Regions from separate parts of the Lysinibacillus phoenicis genome, predicted to be linked through region 1. Evidence: riboswitches for the same ligand, from Rfam matches in the RefSeq annotation. Region 1 holds a riboswitch; the other holds the start of a gene.
The links. A riboswitch is a leader RNA that binds a small molecule or an ion and turns the genes downstream of it on or off. The one in region 1 is predicted to bind FMN.

Region 1 (9,189 bases):
CGCCAGACAAAGTATTTGACCGTGAACAACTACTAAAAGAGGTTTGGCATTATGACTTCTTTGGTGATTTACGTACAGTTGACACACATGTGAAACGATTACGTGAAAAGCTCAACCGGGTTTCAGAAAACGCTGCTAAAATGATTGTGACGGTTTGGGGCGTTGGTTACAAATTTGAGGTTGTCAATGAATAGAATATGGAATAGTGTTGTCGGGAAGCTATGGGTAACCATATTGCTTCTCGTTTCATTTGTATTATTTGTTTTCACGGTATTGATGCTAGAATTTCTTCAAAACTACCACATGCAGCAAGCGGAAATTTCATTACGTCAAACGGCTGCAACAGTGGCAAGTATAGTGGACGACAATGAAACAGCAGAATCCACTTCAGAATTATTAAAAGATATATTACCTACAGGGACCAATGCATTGATTGCTATAAGTCATGTGGAAGTCTCTTTTGCAATGCAAGAAGGTGTAAATAAAAAAGAAATACAAGACACCATTTTAGCTAACAAATCTTTCCATGAAGTATTTCAATCTGATGAACCCATTATTAAAGAAATGATGATGCCTTCTTCTACTGTTCCAGAAAAGATGGAATCGTATGTTGTGCTTGGTTTCCCATTGAATGTTGAAAACGCAGTACATGGAGCTGTCTTCATCTACCAAAGCCCAGATGCGTTACATAAAACGTCTAAGGAAACAACGAAAATTGTCTTTTTAGCGGCCTTTATAGCATTTGTATTGACAACATTTTTTGCGTTTTTCCTTTCTTCACGTATTACTTCACCGCTTAGAAAAATGCGTGAGTTGGCCTTTGAAATTGCTAAAGGTAACTTTGAAGCAAAAATGCCAACGACCCAAAATGATGAAATTGGTCAGCTTGCGGTTGCTTTCAACCAAATGGGACGTCAATTAAAACATAATTTAGAGGTCATCAATCAGGAAAATGAACAGCTTTCAAATATTTTGACATCTATGACAGATGCTGTGATTACATTTAATCGTGACCGTACAATATTATTAAGTAATCCACCAGCCGAACGTCTTATGCAAAAATGGTTTGTCAACAAAGGCTCGCAAAGCGCTAAACCAATTCCACCTGAGCTTTATCATATGCTTGATCATGTGCTGATGTTTGAGGATAAGTTAGAAGAGGAAATTGAAATGGACGGCAATTATTATACATTTACTATTAGTCCTCTTTATAGTGGAGAAATGATACGTGGTGCTGTCGCTGTTATTCGTGATATGACTGAACAACATCGCTTAGAAAAACTAAGATCGGATTTTATTGCGAATGTTTCTCATGAGCTTCGAACACCGATTGCCATGTTGCAAGGATACTCGGAAGCGTTGATGGATGATGATTTTATTCAAGATCAGGAAGAGCGCAATGAAATTACTAAAATTATTTATGATGAATCGAAGCGAATGGGTCGCCTTGTAACAGATTTATTAGATTTGGCACGAATGGAATCAGGGCATATGACCCTCTATAAAGATGAATTACCAATTAATTCTACATTTGAACGTATTACTCAAAAATTTGCCCAAGTAGCAAAAGAAAAGCATGTTCGCTTGATCTTTGACAGTGAATTTAACGACGATGCCATGATTAATATGGATGAAGATCGCATTGAACAAGTGCTCACAAATTTAGTTGATAATGCATTAAGACATACTGATGAAGGGGCTGTCACTGTAAAGGTTGAACAGGAGCCAACCTTTGCTAAAATTTCTGTGCAAGATACAGGGCACGGCATTCCACAGGAGGACCTACCATATGTCTTCGAACGTTTTTATAAAGCAGATAAGGCACGTACTCGCTCTAAAGGAGGAACGGGTCTTGGTTTAGCCATTGCTCGAAATATTGTAAAGGCACATTCAGGTAATATCATGGTAGATAGTGTGCTGAAAGAAGGTACAACCTTCACGTTTTATTTACCGTTCGATTAATAACATGTATTGCTATTAATTGGCTGTAACTTCTATGAATGTAAGACGACAAATACTATAGAACGGGGGTGGAGTGCTTTGAATGACTCCGTGTTCCATCGACTATACGATGCATATCACCAGGACGTGTTCCAGTTTTTAATATATTTAGTAAAAAACCGTACACTCGCTGAAGATTTAGCGCATGAAGTTTATGTACGAGTGTTGCGCTCATATGATCAATTTGCAGGTAACAGCAGTGAGAAGACCTGGCTTTTTGCTATTGCTAAAAATGTAGCAATTGATCATTTCAGAAAGCAAGCTGTACGCCAAAAGCATTCACTTGATTTCTTTGACTGGGAAACGGAACAGCTCCATTCAACCACACCATCACCGGAAGATATGCTACAGGCCAGTGATGAATTTATGCAAGTCGAGTCAGCACTTGAAAACTGTACAGGTGACCAGAAAATGGTCATTATTATGCGCTATTTTCAGGATTTATCTATTGCAGAAACTGCGCAAATACTAGATTGGACAGAAGCTAAGGTAAAAACAACCCAGCATCGAGCCATTAAATTTTTAAGGCAACAGCTACAGCCGATTAAAGAACAGGAGGCGAAACGGCAATGACGCATAAGCCATTTGATGATGAGCAGCTTGAACATGTATTGAACAATGCCCCTAAGCTTTCTGACCACCGTTCAAAAGAAGACATATTAAATCGGTTAATGGCAGATGCTCGCTTGCAGGATAATATTCACCTTCAAGAAGCAATTCAACAACCAGTAGAGGATGAACAAACTCAGCAACAAAGTAATTCTCTGAAACAAGAAGAACGATCAACCGAATCTAAGTTTCGTAAAATACCATTTTTTATGAGTGTGGCAGCAGTTTTTGCGTTAACAATACTCGTAGGCTCAATGGTAATGAATAATCAAGCTGAACAGAAAGATCAAGCTAGTACGGCTGAAACAGCTACGTACTCTACTTTACAGGAAGATCGTGCTACAAAAGATGCATCTGCGAAGGATGAGGTGCTCCAATCCAATATTGTAACAGAGCATGAGCGTATTTTATCTTTACGGTCATCTGTCTATGAAGAAGATGTCAAAGATGCTGTTGTCTTTCGTATTGGTTTAGCTGGACGAGACGCAGAAAGTGTTCCTATGACATATGTAATTCCAAATGAGCGTGTTGCAACTGATTTTGGAACTGAAAAACCTTCTACTTTACAGATGTATGAAAAATACGCTCCTCAAATAGATGAGGAAGCTAAAGGGTTTACAGACTATCATCCTTATAAAGGTGAGTTAAAGGAGAAGGAAGATAAGCTTGTTCATGTTTTACCTAAGGACAATGATTATGATGTTGCTTCAGCTACCGTCAATGAATACAAAGGAACTTTGGAAGATACATTCTCAGATTCTGAATATACAGAAGTAGAGATTCAAAATGAAGATGGTACGCCTTATGAGTTTTCCCAAGATGGTGAGCCAAGTCAAGCTATGTCATTAACAGGTGCCAAACATTATAATTATTATTTATACAAGGATCCAAATGGAGCAGAATATTTATCTCCAGATTTCCGTCAAACCTTTGCTAATGTGACAGAGGCACTCACACAGATGAAAAATAAAAATGATGATGTTTATGTGCCAGTTGTTCCTGAAAACGTGACATACACAGTAAAAGAGGAAGCGGATGGTGTAGTCATTACATTTGATATCCCTCTTGATTTAACATCCTTGGAGCCAATTCGAGCTACACAATTAATCGAAGCCATGATGCTAACTGCTGCTAGCTTTGATCAACAGTTACGCTTAGATAATGTTGTTCAGGAAAGCTGGGAAGGATTCGATTTAAAAAATTATTTGCCAAAGCCTGTAGGACCAAATAAACAATATATGCCGTAGTCAAAGAGATAAAAGAAATAGGGTATTCCTACAACGTAGGAATGCCCTATTTCTTTTTGCAATACATACAAATCTAATCGGAATTTTTTGAGCAGAACTATTTACTTTTTCTTAATAATTCATTATAGTAAGGCTGTAGAACAAAATAATATGATTCATCTTCGGGGCAGGGTGAAAATCCCGACCGGCGGTAATAGAGTTGTAAATCGTTAATGAATTTTCATTAACTCGAGAGATTTATGCAAAACTCTTCAGCCCGCGACCTGTGCAAATTTTTTTGCATGGCTGACTTGGTGCAATTCCAAGGCCGACAGTTAAAGTCTGGATGGGAGAAGATGGAGGTACGATCGTCATTCATTGTTATGAAATAAACTGTGACTGAGCGCTTTTTTCGTATGGCTTTAAACGCTGCTCAAAAATAGTTTATATTGACGCCTATTCGTCATGCCTTTCTCCCTTGTGCTTTAGATGCATAAGGGTTTTTTCATGCTAACAATTGAAAGATCGTCACCTTTCTTCTTGCGAGATTGAATCAGCAAAGAGGAGAGAGTTTTCTATGAAGAAAAATGTTAAACTTCAATCGTTTATTACGATTGGTATGCTGAGCAGTATTTCGTTTTTATTAATGCTTTTTAATTTCCCTATTCCGCCTTTCCCAGCATTTTTGGAAGTGGACTTTAGTGATATGCCTGCCTTACTAGCAGCCATCACAATGGGACCGGTAGCTGGTATTTTAGTAGAATTATTTAAAAATGTGTTGGATTGGATTTTCTCAGGTACTCCAACTGGGGTGCCAGTAGGTCATATTGCCAACTTTGCAACAGGTATTTTATTTATTTTGCCAGTAAGCTTTATTTTTAATCGTTTTAAATCGATTGCGGGCCTTATTGGAGGTTTAGCGACAGGGACAATAGTGATGGCAGTGGGAATGAGCGTTTTAAACTATGCTTTATTTTTACCAATGTACACATATTTCCTAGGAATGGAACCAGTTGTAGGAGACTCACTTTATAAAATGATTGTCGCTGGGATTTTACCATTCAACATTGTGAAGGGTATTTTATTAACAGCTATTATGGCTTTATTATTTTCAACAATGCGCAAGTGGATCGACCGCCAGCGCTCAATGTATATAACGAAATAATTGAAGATGAACCTCGGGTGGATGGACTGCTCGAGGTTTTTTGTGGTTTAAACTGGATGGGAGGTAGCTTGGCTAAAGTGAGAGAGATAAAAATCGGAGCGTAAAAATAGAAAAAAGTAATAGAAAATGCTAGCAATCTAGTTCTTTATGATTATTACCTAGTCGAAAGGCATATTTTCATGTAAAATAGAGTTGAGTTTAGAATGTTTGAGGAGTTTTGAAGAGATGAGTGGAAAAAAAGGACAATGGTCAAGTAAATTAGGTTTTATTTTAGCGTCAGCTGGTGCTGCGATTGGTTTAGGAGCGATTTGGAAGCTACCGTATGTCACAGGGCAGAGTGGCGGTGGGGCATTTTTCCTAATTTTTGTGCTCTTTACACTGTTAATTGGTTTGCCCATGCTATTATCAGAGTATGTCTTAGGTCGTGGTACACAATCAGAGGCGATAACTGCGTATAAAAAAATCGCTCCGTCAAAACCAGGGTGGGCATGGATAGGCCGAATGGGTGTGCTTGGTTGTTTTTTATTATTAACTTTTTATAGTGTTGTTGGTGGTTGGATTTTCATTTATAGCGGCCTAGGTGTAGCTGGCGCTGTGATAGATCCAGCAATTGATTCAGCTGAATTATTTGGGAAAATTATAGGGACCCCTTGGATTACGCTAGTGGGCTTAGCTTTGTTTACATTAACAAATGTACTAATTATTTCATTAGGTGTACAAAATGGTATTGAGAAAGCTAATAAATGGATGATGCCATTACTCTTTATCATGTTCATTGTTCTTGTTATGCGAGCTGTTACATTAGATGGTGCGATGGAGGGAGTAAAATTCTTCTTATGGCCAGATTTCTCTAATATTACTGGGAAGGCTCTATTAGAAGCACTAGGGCAATCATTCTTTGGACTAGCAGTAGGATTCTCTTGTCTTGTTACATATAGTTCCTATCTAAAAAAAGATGTTAGTCTTCCAAACTCAGCGGGCTCTGTTGTGCTACTAACTGTACTAGTATCTTTTTTGGCAGGACTAGCGATCTTCCCTGTTGTATTTGCCTTTGATTTAGAGCCGGCAGCGGGACCAGGTTTACTATTTATGGTGCTACCGACTGCTTTTAGTCAAATGCCATTCGGGGAAGTATTTTTAGCCATGTTTTTATTGTTATTTTTATTTGCTACATTAACATCATCATTCAGTTTATATGAAATTATCGTAGCAGCCATGATGGAAAATAGTCAGAGATCTCGTCCGATGTGGACACTTTTATTAGGTGTAGTCGTTTTCATTGCTGCCATTCCAGCAGCACTTTCCTCTAGTGTTTTATCGGATGTAACTATTTTCGAGAAAAGTATTTTTGATGCAACCGACTTTTTAGTGTCCAACTTAATGTTGCCATTGGGGAATTTGTTTATTGCGATCTTTATTGCCTATGTAGTGGATAAGGAAATTGTGAAGAGAGAACTGCTAATGGGTAGTAAAATGGGGCAGGGCTATTATTCAACATATCGTATGTTAATGTTAGTTATTGTACCGATTGTTATTCTCGTTGTATTTATTAATATGTTATTGCAATATTAAAATAAAGATAAGGTGTATCCATTGAAAAGTGGGTGCACCTTTTTTATGTATCGAAAATCAAGATCAATATATTCTAAAAAACAATGTTATAAAACCTAACATAAGTATTGCGTAGTTTTCATTTTTAATGTATTTTAAGTACAGTTATAAAATGTTGTGTAAACTAAAATTACATTGGAGTGGTGAAGAATGAAACATTATACAAAAGAAGATATTATTCGTCGGGTAAAGGAAGAAAATGTGAAATTTATTCGCCTACAATTTACTGATATATTAGGAACAATTAAAAATGTCGAAGTCCCTGTGAGCCAATTAGAAAAGGCTTTAGATAATAAAGTCATGTTTGATGGTTCGTCGATTGAAGGGTTTGTCCGTATAGAGGAATCTGATATGTATTTAAAGCCTGACTATGATACATTCGTAATTTTCCCTTGGACTGCCGAGAAAGGAAAGGTTGCTCGCTTCATTTGCGATATTGCGAGACCGGATGGTACACCGTTTGAGGGAGATCCTCGCTCCAATTTAAAACGTGTATTAAAAGAAATGGAGGAGCTTGGGTTTTCATCCTTTAATCTTGGTCCAGAGCCAGAATTTTTCCTGTTCAAGCTTGATGATAAAGGGCATCCAACACTAGAGTTAAATGATAGTGGCGGATATTTTGATTTAGCACCTACCGATTTAGGAGAGAATTGTCGTCGTGATATCGTTCTAGAGTTAGAGGGGATGGGCTTTGAAATTGAGGCTTCTCATCATGAAGTAGCACCTGGTCAGCATGAAATTGACTTTAAGTATGCCAGTGCCATTGAAGCATGTGATCATATTCAAACGTTTAAGTTAGTCGTAAAAACCATTGCTGCACAGCATGGATTACACGCTACGTTTATGCCAAAGCCACTATTTGGGGTCAATGGGTCAGGAATGCATTTTAATCTATCGCTTTTTGAAGGGGATAAAAATGCATTTTATGATGAACATGCGGACTTACAATTAAGTGCAACAGCACGCAGCTTTATGGCGGGGGTAATGAAGCATGTGCATGGCTTTACGGCAATTACGAATCCGCTAGTCAACTCTTATAAAAGATTAGTACCCGGCTATGAGGCGCCATGTTATGTAGCATGGTCTGCTCAAAACCGTTCACCACTCATTCGTATCCCTGCAGCTCGAGGATTGTCTACTCGAATCGAACTACGTTCAGTTGACCCAGCTGCAAATCCTTATTTAGCAATGGCTGTTATTCTTGCATCTGGACTGGACGGTATACGGAAAGATTTAACACCACCTGCAGCAGTGGATCGTAATATTTATAAAATGACAGAGGGGGAGCGTGAGTTAAATGGTATTGATAGCTTACCATCCTCATTGGAATATGCGCTTATTGAATTAGAAATGGATGCCGTAGTTCGAGAGGCTCTTGGCGATCATATTTATGATAAATTTACCGCTGCTAAAGAAATTGAGTGGAATAAATATCGTACTCGCGTCCATAACTGGGAGCGTGAGGAGTATTTAACGATGTACTAAAAAGTGTAGGAGTCTTTTCTCTCCTACGCTTTTTTATATGTGACATGGACATCTTTTTGCTCTATCATTAGAGTAAAGGAGAGTGGACCATGGCACAAACGACTCAAGTTGTAACAATTCAAAATCATGATATTGTGCAATTTGAACATGATATTAATCGAGCTTTAGCAGATTTACGAGGCTTTATCATACTTGATATCAAATACAATACGCTCTATATTGGTGAGCAGACAGTCATCCATTCGGCATTAATTATTTATGAATATAACGATTAGACACCAAAACAGATTAGAATCTGTACGAGTATATCGTTTGGTCATGTCGATGAGACGTGACTTTTTTATTTAAATAAGGATAAGAGAAATACCCGATCTTCTGGAAAGGTTAGAGGTAAAATAGCTACTTCCTCTTTAGTTTTCCATGCGATGTCATAAATTAATCCATCGGGATCTTGAATCATCATTTGTCCACCTGTTATGATGGCTTGAAAATAGCGAACTTCCACTACTTCATTGTGCTTATAATAAATTTCCTTCATAATATCGGCTGTATAGCCTGTTTCCTCATAAACTTCCCGTTTACAGCAAGCCTTAAAATCTTCCGTCGCCTCTTTCCCACCTGATGGGACAGTCCATGTTTTCTCTTCATCAACAGTTCCTTGTAAAACCATTAATAACTGATTCTCTTCGTTCAAACAAATAGCGGCAGCACCTAGCCATTTCATCGTAAAGGCCCCCTTTAACTTCTTTTATACATTTTTATAATGAATACTATTGTAAATAAATATAAGGAGAAACGAACTATAAAAGACTTAAATATGAAAAGCTATTCAAAAAATACTTCCCATTTCACCTGTCCAAAGTTAGCATAAAAAGACAGGTTATACAGCAATATCTATTTTAAGATGGTATCAAGGAGTGAGAGCAATGAGTTGGATTGAGTCGATTCAAAAGGCCATTAATTTTATGGAAGAACATTTATTAGAGGACATCACGATTGAACAGATTGCACAGGAGGTTAATTCATCTGTCTTTCATTTTCAACGAACGTTTGCAATATTGACGGATATGTCCATTGCGGATTATTTGAGAC
Region 2 (9,189 bases), 260 kb from region 1:
TTTCATGGGGAAAGGGGTTAAAGTAGGCTATTTAAAACAGGACAGTGGATTGCAGATGGAACAAACGATTTGGTCTGAAATGCTCGGGGTATTTACGGAGCTACTAAAGGTTGAACAGGAACTTCGAGAACTGGAGGCGCAAATGAGTGAGCCATCTTTAGTCCATAATCCGGATAAATTTGAGCAAATAATGACACGCTATGCTGGCAAGGCGGATTGGTTTACGCAACAAGGTGGGTATGATATTGAGCCAAAAATTAAAAGTATGTTAAATGGTATGGGTTTTGGCGACATCCCCAACGATACACTGATTAAGAAGCTCAGTGGTGGCCAAAAAACAAGGCTTGCTCTTGCCAAAATCCTGTTAGCACAACCAGATTTATTACTTTTGGATGAGCCGACAAATCACCTGGATTTCGAGACATTAAATTGGCTTGAAAATTATTTACGTGTCTATCAAGGGGCCATTTTAATTATTTCTCATGATCGTTATTTTTTAGATGCCCTTGTCCATGAAATTTATGAGATTGAGCGTACAAAAGGCACAAAATATAGCGGTAATTATTCTCGATATGTAGAAAGTAAAGCTAAGAATCGTCAGTTGCTAGAGAAAAAATATTCGATGCAACAACAACAAATAGCTAAAATGGAGGATTATATTCAACGGAATATTGCCATGGCAACTTCTTCAAGAAGCGCTAAAAATAAACGGAAGCAACTTGAACGAGTTGAACGGATTGATCAACCACAAAAAGATTTAAAGCATGCACAAATGGCATTTGCTATGGATAAGAAATCTCATAAAGAAGTGTTGAAGGTAAGAGACTTAGAGATATCGTTTAAGGTAGAAAATATCCAAAAAACGCTGTTGCGAAATATTTCCTTTGACTTATACAGAGGCGATAGGGTTGCTTTAATTGGGCCGAATGGTGTTGGAAAATCAACATTAATTAAAGCACTGCTCAAAGAGATTGAGCCAGATAGTGGGGTAGTGGCTTGGGGGCATGGTGTTACGATTGGCTATTACGATCAAGAACAGGCAACATTAGACCCCGATAATTCGGTACTACATGAGGTTTGGAGTGCATTTCCAACGATTGAAGAAGCAAGAGTACGAACGGTGCTAGGTAATTTTTTATTCACAGGAGAGGATGTTTTTAAAAAGGTTTCCTCTCTAAGCGGTGGGGAAAAGGCTCGTGTTGCCTTAGCGAAGCTGATTTTACAGAAAGCGAATGTCCTTATCTTGGATGAACCGACCAATCATCTCGACTTATTTAGTAAAGAAGTATTAGAGGAAGCACTTTTAAAATTTGAGGGGACATTATTGAGCATTTCACACGATCGCTATTTCTTAAATAAATTAGCAGGTAAAATGCTTGAACTTACTCCTTCGAATGTGACTGTTTTTCAGGGGAATTATGATGATTATGTTCTTCGAAATATAAGAAATTAACAGTACTACTCGCCACCTCTTAAGCAAGGGGTGGCCCTTTTTTTGAAAAATTTAAGATAGAAGGATGGATAATATAATAAAATAGTGTTATTGTTAGAACTAGCTAAATAAAAATATCCTTCAGGGTAGGGTGAAATTCCCGATCGGCGGTGATGAAGTCATTCAAAGTCCGTGAGCGCAAGCTGATTTGGTGCAAATCCAAAACCGACAGTTATAGTCTGGATGGGAGAAGGGTATAAATGCAAACTTTTTAAATTTAAAATAATTTAGAGGGTTTATTTGACTATGCATTTATTACAAACTTCCCATTCGTTATGCGGGAAGTTTTTTTGTTTTCGTTTAATAACAAGTACGCAATACAACCACCTCAAGGATAGAGATGCATAGTAGATCTCACTGATTTAGCGAACAAACTAATTGAATAGAAGATGTTCTTCGGGGTAGGGTGAAATTCCCAATCGGCGGTGATGAAGTCATTCAAAGTCCGTGAGCGCAAGCTGATTTGGTGCAAATCCAAAACCGACAGTTATAGTCTGGATGGGAGAAGAACAAATGAGATAGTAGTCTATGGAAAAAAAGTTAATCCAACTAGGCTTATTTGTTGATGTCTTATACTCCCAAAACCCCTTTGTCAAAGGGGTTTTTTCTTTTTTTGTTAGCTAGGAAGGGAGACGGATACAACGTTTAAAATGACGGATAGAAAACTAAAATTAACGGAAACACTCCGAAAAGTGACGGATAAAAACTGTCAAAAAAAGGAAAGAAGGTGGAGAAATGTTTACGGGGCTTGTAGAGGATATTGGCACAATTAAAGCCGTGCAAAGCGATAAGTACAGTATGAAAATTACTGTTCAATCACCCAAAATAGTGGAGGATGTAAAGCTTGGCGATAGTATAGCAGTCAATGGTGTTTGTTTAACGGTGACACATTTTACGCAGCAGGAACTTACCATGGATGTTATGCCTGAGACAGTCAAAGCAACTAATTTACAGCAGCTAGCGATAGGAGATCCCGTTAATTTGGAGCGCGCTATGCCTGCAAATGGGCGATTTGGTGGTCATTTTGTAGCTGGACATGTGGATGGAATCGGGAAAATTTTACGAAAGCGTCCGGTTGCTAATGCAGTCTATATCGATATCGAGTTATCAGAGGAACTCACAAGCTTTTGTATTCCAAAGGGTTCCATCACAATTGATGGCACGAGTTTAACCATTTTTCATGTTGAATCGAACAGTGTCACTATTTCATTGATTCCGCATACGTATAAGGAAACTGTTTTAGGTATGAAGAAGGTTGGAGCAATCGTAAATATCGAAACAGATTTGGTTGGTAAGTATATTTTGCAGCAACTGAAAAAAGGACAAGTTACGTCAACCATTACAAGAGATTACTTAGCCCAACATGGTTTTTAATATAAAAAATGAGGAGATGACACTAGTGCTGCATGCAATTGAAGAAGCCCTAGAAGATTTAAAGCAAGGCAAAATAATTGTGGTAGTTGATGATGAAGATCGAGAAAATGAGGGGGACCTTCTAGCACTTGCTGAATTCATCACACCGGAAACAATTAACTTTATGGCAACCTATGGTAGAGGTCTTATTTGTACGCCTATTTCACAGCAGCTAGCACAAAAGCTAGATCTACATCCAATGGTTCAGAACAATACAGATAACCATCAAACAGCATTTACGGTCAGTATCGACCATGAAGAAACAACGACAGGAATTAGTGCCTTTGAACGCGCGTTGACAATTCAAAAGATGATTGAAGATCAAGCAAGGCCAACTGATTTTCGTCGACCTGGCCATGTTTTTCCTCTAATTGCAAAGGATAACGGTGTCTTAGAGCGTAGAGGACATACTGAGGCAACTATTGATTTAGCAAAGCTTTGCCAGAGTGTGCCTGCGGGTGTTATTTGCGAAATCATGGGTGATGATGGACAGATGCTACGTTTTGAAGAGCTGACAAAGTACGCAGCTCAACATGGCTTAAAAATGATATCGATAGAAGCATTGGTTGCCTATCGCAATCGGTTATTCACAACAGAAAATACACTATCTATTTAAAAAGGAGAAAGAACAATGGGTAAAAAATTTGAAGCACAATTAATTGGAACAGATTTAAAAATAGCGGTAGTCGTAGGACGTTTTAATGAGTTTATTACAAGCAAATTATTGGATGGAGCAATGGATGGTTTAACACGACATGGAGTAGATGAAGCATCTATTGACGTAGCGTGGGTTCCTGGAGCTTTTGAAGTTCCATTTATTGCTAAGCAATTAGCAGAAACAAAGAAATATGATGCCATTATTGGATTAGGAACTGTTATTCGTGGATCAACAACACATTATGACTATGTGTGTAATGAGTCGGCAAAAGGTATTGCCAATGTGTCCTTAACAACAAATGTCCCTGTTATTTTCGGTATTGTCACAACAGAAAATATTGAACAGGCAATTGAACGTGCTGGCACGAAGTCTGGTAATAAAGGCTATGATGCTGCAATGTCAGCAATTGAAATGGCAAATCTGAAAAAAATGATTGGATAAGAACATGTTCTAATAGCCATCACATCATTTGTTTTCTTGAATATTTTTAATATCCATGGGAAAAATATGCTTAAGTGTATTTATTGAAAGTTGTTTATCATAAATGTACTAATCTTGAGCTGGCTCAGTAGGAGATGAGAAGTATTTCATCAATGGAACAAATGATTAATTTGAAAATGCTGAAATCACTATTTCAACGCTCTGCTGATGTGATATTCCAACAGTATAAATTTCAGCAACATACGGTACATTTTATAACTTGTGATGCGATGGTAGACGAGCAAATACTTCAAACAGTGATTGTTCAACGGGTTCAAGACTTATTAAATAATAGCTCTGACGAAATGCTAGAAGAACAAATAGAACAGCATTTACAAATTCCTTATCTTCAAAAGGTACTAACGAAAGAGGATATACTGACAAGAGTTTATAAGGGCCACGTATTATTGTATTTTGAGGAAAATCAATTATTATATTCGAGCAATATTTCAAAACGACCTAACCGAGAGCCTGGAGAAACAACACTTGAATTAGTAGTTAAAGGACCTAGAGATGACTTTATTGAAGATATATTCATTAATATTGCTTTGTTAAGAAAACGATTACCAACCAATTCATTTAGTGTCGAGACATTAGAAATTGGTAAACGTTCTAAAACTACAGTAGCGATCCTTTTTATGGAAGATATTGTGAACCTCAATATGCTGGAGCAAATTCGATTACAATTACAAAAGATTGATACGGATATCGTTGTCAATGGTGATTTATTAATGGAAGCAATCGAGAAAACTGCCACGATTCTTCCAAGACATGACTATACCGGAAGACCAGATTTTGCAGTCCAGGCATTGATTAGGGGAAGAATACTTCTCATGATTGATGGTGTTTCGTATGCCATGATTACACCAACAAATATTATGCTGCTTTTTAAATCGGCAGAAGATAATGAATATCCTATTATTGTCAGTTCAATGGAACGAGTGCTACGAATTGTAGGCATAATGATTAGTATGTTATTACCCGGCTTTTGGCTTGCATTAACAACTTTCCATCAAGAACAGCTACCTTTTCTACTTCTTGCAACGGTTGTAGAGTCAAGAACGGGTTTACCATTTCCAACGATTTTAGAAATACTACTAATGCTATTTATGTTTGAACTGTTTCGTGAAGCGAACTTACGTCTACCCAGTGCTGTCAGTGGCTCCGTTAGTGTGGTAGGTGGCTTAATTATCGGCGATGCTGCGATAAAAGCTGGTGTTACAAGCCCTTCGATGATTGTGGTGATTGCCATTTCAAGTATTGCTGCTTTTACACTTGTTAATCAATCATTCGTGACAGCTATGAGTATTTTCCGATTAATCATCATTATTGCATCTGCATTTTTGGGTTTATTTGGGTTTTTTATTTCAGTCTTCTTCATTCTACTGTATACAGCAAATATGCAAGTACTAGGTGTACCATATATTAACTTTAGTGCAGATTTTGAAAAAGGCAATATTAGAAAATCTTTATTACGTGTTTCTCCAAAGGGCTATAGCAAGCGACCTTCCTTTTTAAAGCCACAAGATCGAACACGTACTTCAAGTAAAAATAAATAACTTTTCAAAGAAGATCAGGTATTGTTAGTACCTGGTCTTTTTCTTTGTTTTATTTTAGTGAAAAGAGACATAAAACGTTACTATTTACCTTTTTAGTTTACTTTCTTGTTAAGGATTATTAAACTATTTGTTAAGTGTATAATTTTAGTAATGGAAAAATAAAATTTGATTTTATGTTTTAATTTATGTAGGATATACAAGCAATGTTCGCAATACAAACGATACAATAGAGTTAATTATAATATAATAATATTCTAGAATATTTATAGATGAGGAAGTCCCGTTTTATATGAAAAATCGAAAAGTAAAACTAATATTAATTCTATCAACGTTTTTATTATGTTTGTTTACAAGTTTAAACATCTTTACATCCTATGTAAAAATTAAAAAGACCGTTGAGGAGTCGATTGCCAATCAAAGTTTAGAGGCTGCCCGTTCCATTGCTTCATCTATTGATACGGATGCTTATCAGCAATTTTTGAATAATCCACAGGAAAATGCGTATTATTGGAAAGTAAGAAGCTACTTAAACGATGCAAGAATAAAACTGGGTGCACTATTTGTTTACACCCTAAAGGTGGATAATCCAGAAGTATCGACAGCCATGATTACAGGGATGCCAAAAGAAATGAGAGAGGGCTTCGAAATTGGGGTAGTTTGTACCGTTCCCGCGAAGGAAGTTGAAAAAGCTTATAACGGTGAAACCTATGTTACAGAGGTCATACATGACTCTATACATGGTTCCTACTTATCAGTTGGCGCACCCATCAAAGATGACAATGGGAAAATTATTGGGTTTTTAGGTATTGATATTAGCGCAGATACTTTAAATGGTATTAAAGGTAAAGTCATTGAAGACAATCTATTTATTTTTATCTTTAATGGAGTCTTTATTTTAATTGTCATTGGTTCTTTTTTATTTTTACAGAGATGGTATCAAAAGGAAGTAGCGAAAGAAGTTGGTGCTACTGAAGACACATATCAAGCAGAAATCAAAGCATTGATTACGTCGGTGTCATCATTACGTCATGATTTTACGAATCATATTCAAGTATTACACGGTCTTCTTCAATTAGAAAAGACTGAGCAAGCCAAACAATATTTGTCTTCACTATCCAAAGAGGTTCAAGCAATTAAATCATTAAAGTTAAATATTGATCATCCAGGTTTATCCATATTATTGCAAACGAAAAAGTTAACGGCACAGAATCATAACATCGATATGGATTTTACTATCTCTCAAGATGACTTTAATAAGATTAAAACGACAGATTTAATCAAGATTCTATCGAACTTAATTGATAATGCCATAGATGCTGCAGTAGAGTTACCGGAGGGACAACGTAAAATAATGATTTGCTGTCGAGCAGATGAAGCACAATATGAATTTAAAATTACCAATACAGGTCCAAATATTGCTCATCCTGACCAAATATTTAAACAAGGTTTCTCAACGAAAAAACTTGAGAATGGTAGACTAAGAGGACAAGGATTATTTATAGTTAAAGAAATTGTTTCAAAATATAATGGTCATATTTCGATCGATTCATCAACACATTTAGAAACGACTGCCATTGTTAATATACCAATAAAATAACAGGAAAAAAGCTTTCTACAAAACAATTGTGGGGAGCTTTTTTTAATATGTAGGACATACATTACAAAGTATAAAGTGATATGATGGAGGAGATGAAGAAAATGGAGAAGAGCCTCCTGGCATTAATGAAAAAGGGCGGGCTTATTTTGTATGGAAGGCATGGGGCAGCAACGGTTGGTGTAGATCAACCCTATGGTACATTTCATAGTTGTCAAAATCAGAGAAACTTATCAGAACAAGGGCGTAGGGAAGCTGTTTATTTTGGTCAAATGCTACGTTATTGGCAAATCCCTATCCTTTCTCCTATTGCAACAAGTCCATTTTGTCGAACAATTGAAACCGCTCGGCTGGCATTTCCAAATTACGATGTACAAATTGTGCCCTTTTTGTATGACATCTATAAGTTAGGTGGCGATCTTCCTAGCAGTGAGCAAACTAGAATATTAACAGCCCTTTCATCTATGCTGGAAATAATTCCGCCACAGGGCATGAACAGTGTAATCATTGGCCATAGCTTTCCTAGAGATGTGGGACTTGGCATCCTCCCCGATATGGGAACGGTAGTAATACGGCCAAAAGGTCCAGGTCAAGGATATGATATTGTGAAGAAATTAACTTTAGAAGATTTAGCAAAAATAGATTCCATTTGAGAAGAGGGACAATATGAAGATCAAAACAGTTTCACAGTGCACGTTAGAAGAAGTATTGAAAGCATGGAATAAAGGCTTTGAAGGATATTTTGTTGAAATCAACATGACGGCAGAAATGTTTTTGCATCGATTAGTTGGGGAGGGGCTGTCTCCAACGCATTCTATTGTTATTTTTGACCAGGATGAACCAATTGCAATCGTTCTAAACGGTTTCCGTATCGTCAATGGCAAGAAAACTGCTTGGAATGGTGGCACAGGTATTTCACCAGACTATCGTGGTAAAGGAGTTTCCCGTTTATTAATGGAAGAAGCCCTAGCTATCTACGAGCGAGAACAGGTGGAGATCGCTACGTTGGAAGCGATCAAAGAAAATAAGGTTGCCATTGCGTTATATGAGAAATATGGCTATGCTATTTCCAACCAATTGCTATTTTTAAGTGGGGAATATGAAGGGGAATTTGAACATACAGCTCGCATTCATATAGAAACTATTCGCCCTGAGCAACTACCCCATTTCCCGTTCTATCAGGAAGATGTGCCGTGGCAATGTAGCTGGCAGAGTGTGAAACAGGGAGAAGCCAAGATTTTTTATAACGACGATAATAAAGCACTGGGCTATATGCTATACAAAACCGTTTGGAATGATAGTGGTGAAGTGGAGCGAATACTACTCTACCAATTAGAGATACTTGAAGATCGACATCAAAATTTACTACCCAACTTTCTCGAAAGCGTCATAACATGTCCAGTCCAAATGACGGCTGTTAACTTTTTAGCTAATAATCCCGCAACTAGCTTTTTAATAAAGAATGGCCTAAAGGTGACGACAGAGCAGGTACAGATGAAAAAGCAATTTTAAGCAAACTATTGTAATAAAGAACCCGGAATAAAAAATGAAGAACATGTCTTTTATTGAAATAGCGAGCCTCCGGAAGTAATGGATGGCTCGCTCTTCTATTATTCTACTGTTACTGCTAGTTCTTTAACAATGAAAGAGGGAGAACCATGGCCACTTGGTAAGAAGTACAGATCTGAGCTAATGGCTTGTATATCTTTTAATAATGTGAAGAAATTACCTGCAATGGTCATTTGTTTGACTGGTGAGGCAATTTGACCATCTTGAATATGGAATCCTCTAGCTGCCACTGAAAAATCACCAGAAATACTATTTGTTCCTGAATGAAGTCCTGATAGATCCGTAATAAGCACACCTTCAGTTAAAGAGTGGATTAATGAGTCCTGTGTCTCTTGGCCGGGTGCAATATAAAAGTTTTGTGGGGCGACAGACAAAGTGTCCTTATAAGATTCTCTTTGTGCATGACCTGTTGACTCACAGCCGT

Region 2: another riboswitch for FMN. It lies ahead of ribE (riboflavin synthase); the one in region 1 lies ahead of ABC382_RS09320 (ECF transporter S component).

Annotation. Positions count from the first base shown of each region.
Region 1 covers NZ_JBDFMP010000002.1:1,526,792-1,535,980, reverse strand. The annotation lists gene ABC382_RS09340 (response regulator transcription factor) at 1-194, shown strand, start outside; gene ABC382_RS09335 (ATP-binding protein) at 187-1,962, shown strand; gene sigX (RNA polymerase sigma factor SigX) at 2,041-2,574, shown strand; gene ABC382_RS09325 (RNA polymerase subunit sigma) at 2,571-3,857, shown strand; FMN riboswitch at 4,011-4,198, shown strand; gene ABC382_RS09320 (ECF transporter S component) at 4,414-5,001, shown strand; gene ABC382_RS09315 (sodium-dependent transporter) at 5,227-6,573, shown strand; gene glnA (type I glutamate--ammonia ligase) at 6,763-8,097, shown strand; gene ABC382_RS09305 (sporulation protein Cse60) at 8,187-8,372, shown strand; gene ABC382_RS09300 (NUDIX hydrolase) at 8,438-8,821, opposite strand; gene ABC382_RS09295 (AraC family transcriptional regulator) at 9,024-9,189, shown strand, end outside.
Region 2 covers NZ_JBDFMP010000002.1:1,262,888-1,272,076, reverse strand. The annotation lists gene ABC382_RS07880 (ABC-F family ATP-binding cassette domain-containing protein) at 1-1,453, shown strand, start outside; FMN riboswitch at 1,566-1,691, shown strand; FMN riboswitch at 1,881-2,006, shown strand; gene ribE (riboflavin synthase) at 2,228-2,866, shown strand; partial or broken gene ribB (3,4-dihydroxy-2-butanone-4-phosphate synthase) at 2,883-3,482, shown strand; gene ribH (6,7-dimethyl-8-ribityllumazine synthase) at 3,537-4,004, shown strand; gene ABC382_RS07860 (spore germination protein) at 4,157-5,602, shown strand; gene ABC382_RS07855 (ATP-binding protein) at 5,892-7,199, shown strand; gene ABC382_RS07850 (histidine phosphatase family protein) at 7,301-7,849, shown strand; gene ABC382_RS07845 (GNAT family N-acetyltransferase) at 7,863-8,708, shown strand; gene ABC382_RS07840 (TldD/PmbA family protein) at 8,807-9,189, opposite strand, start outside.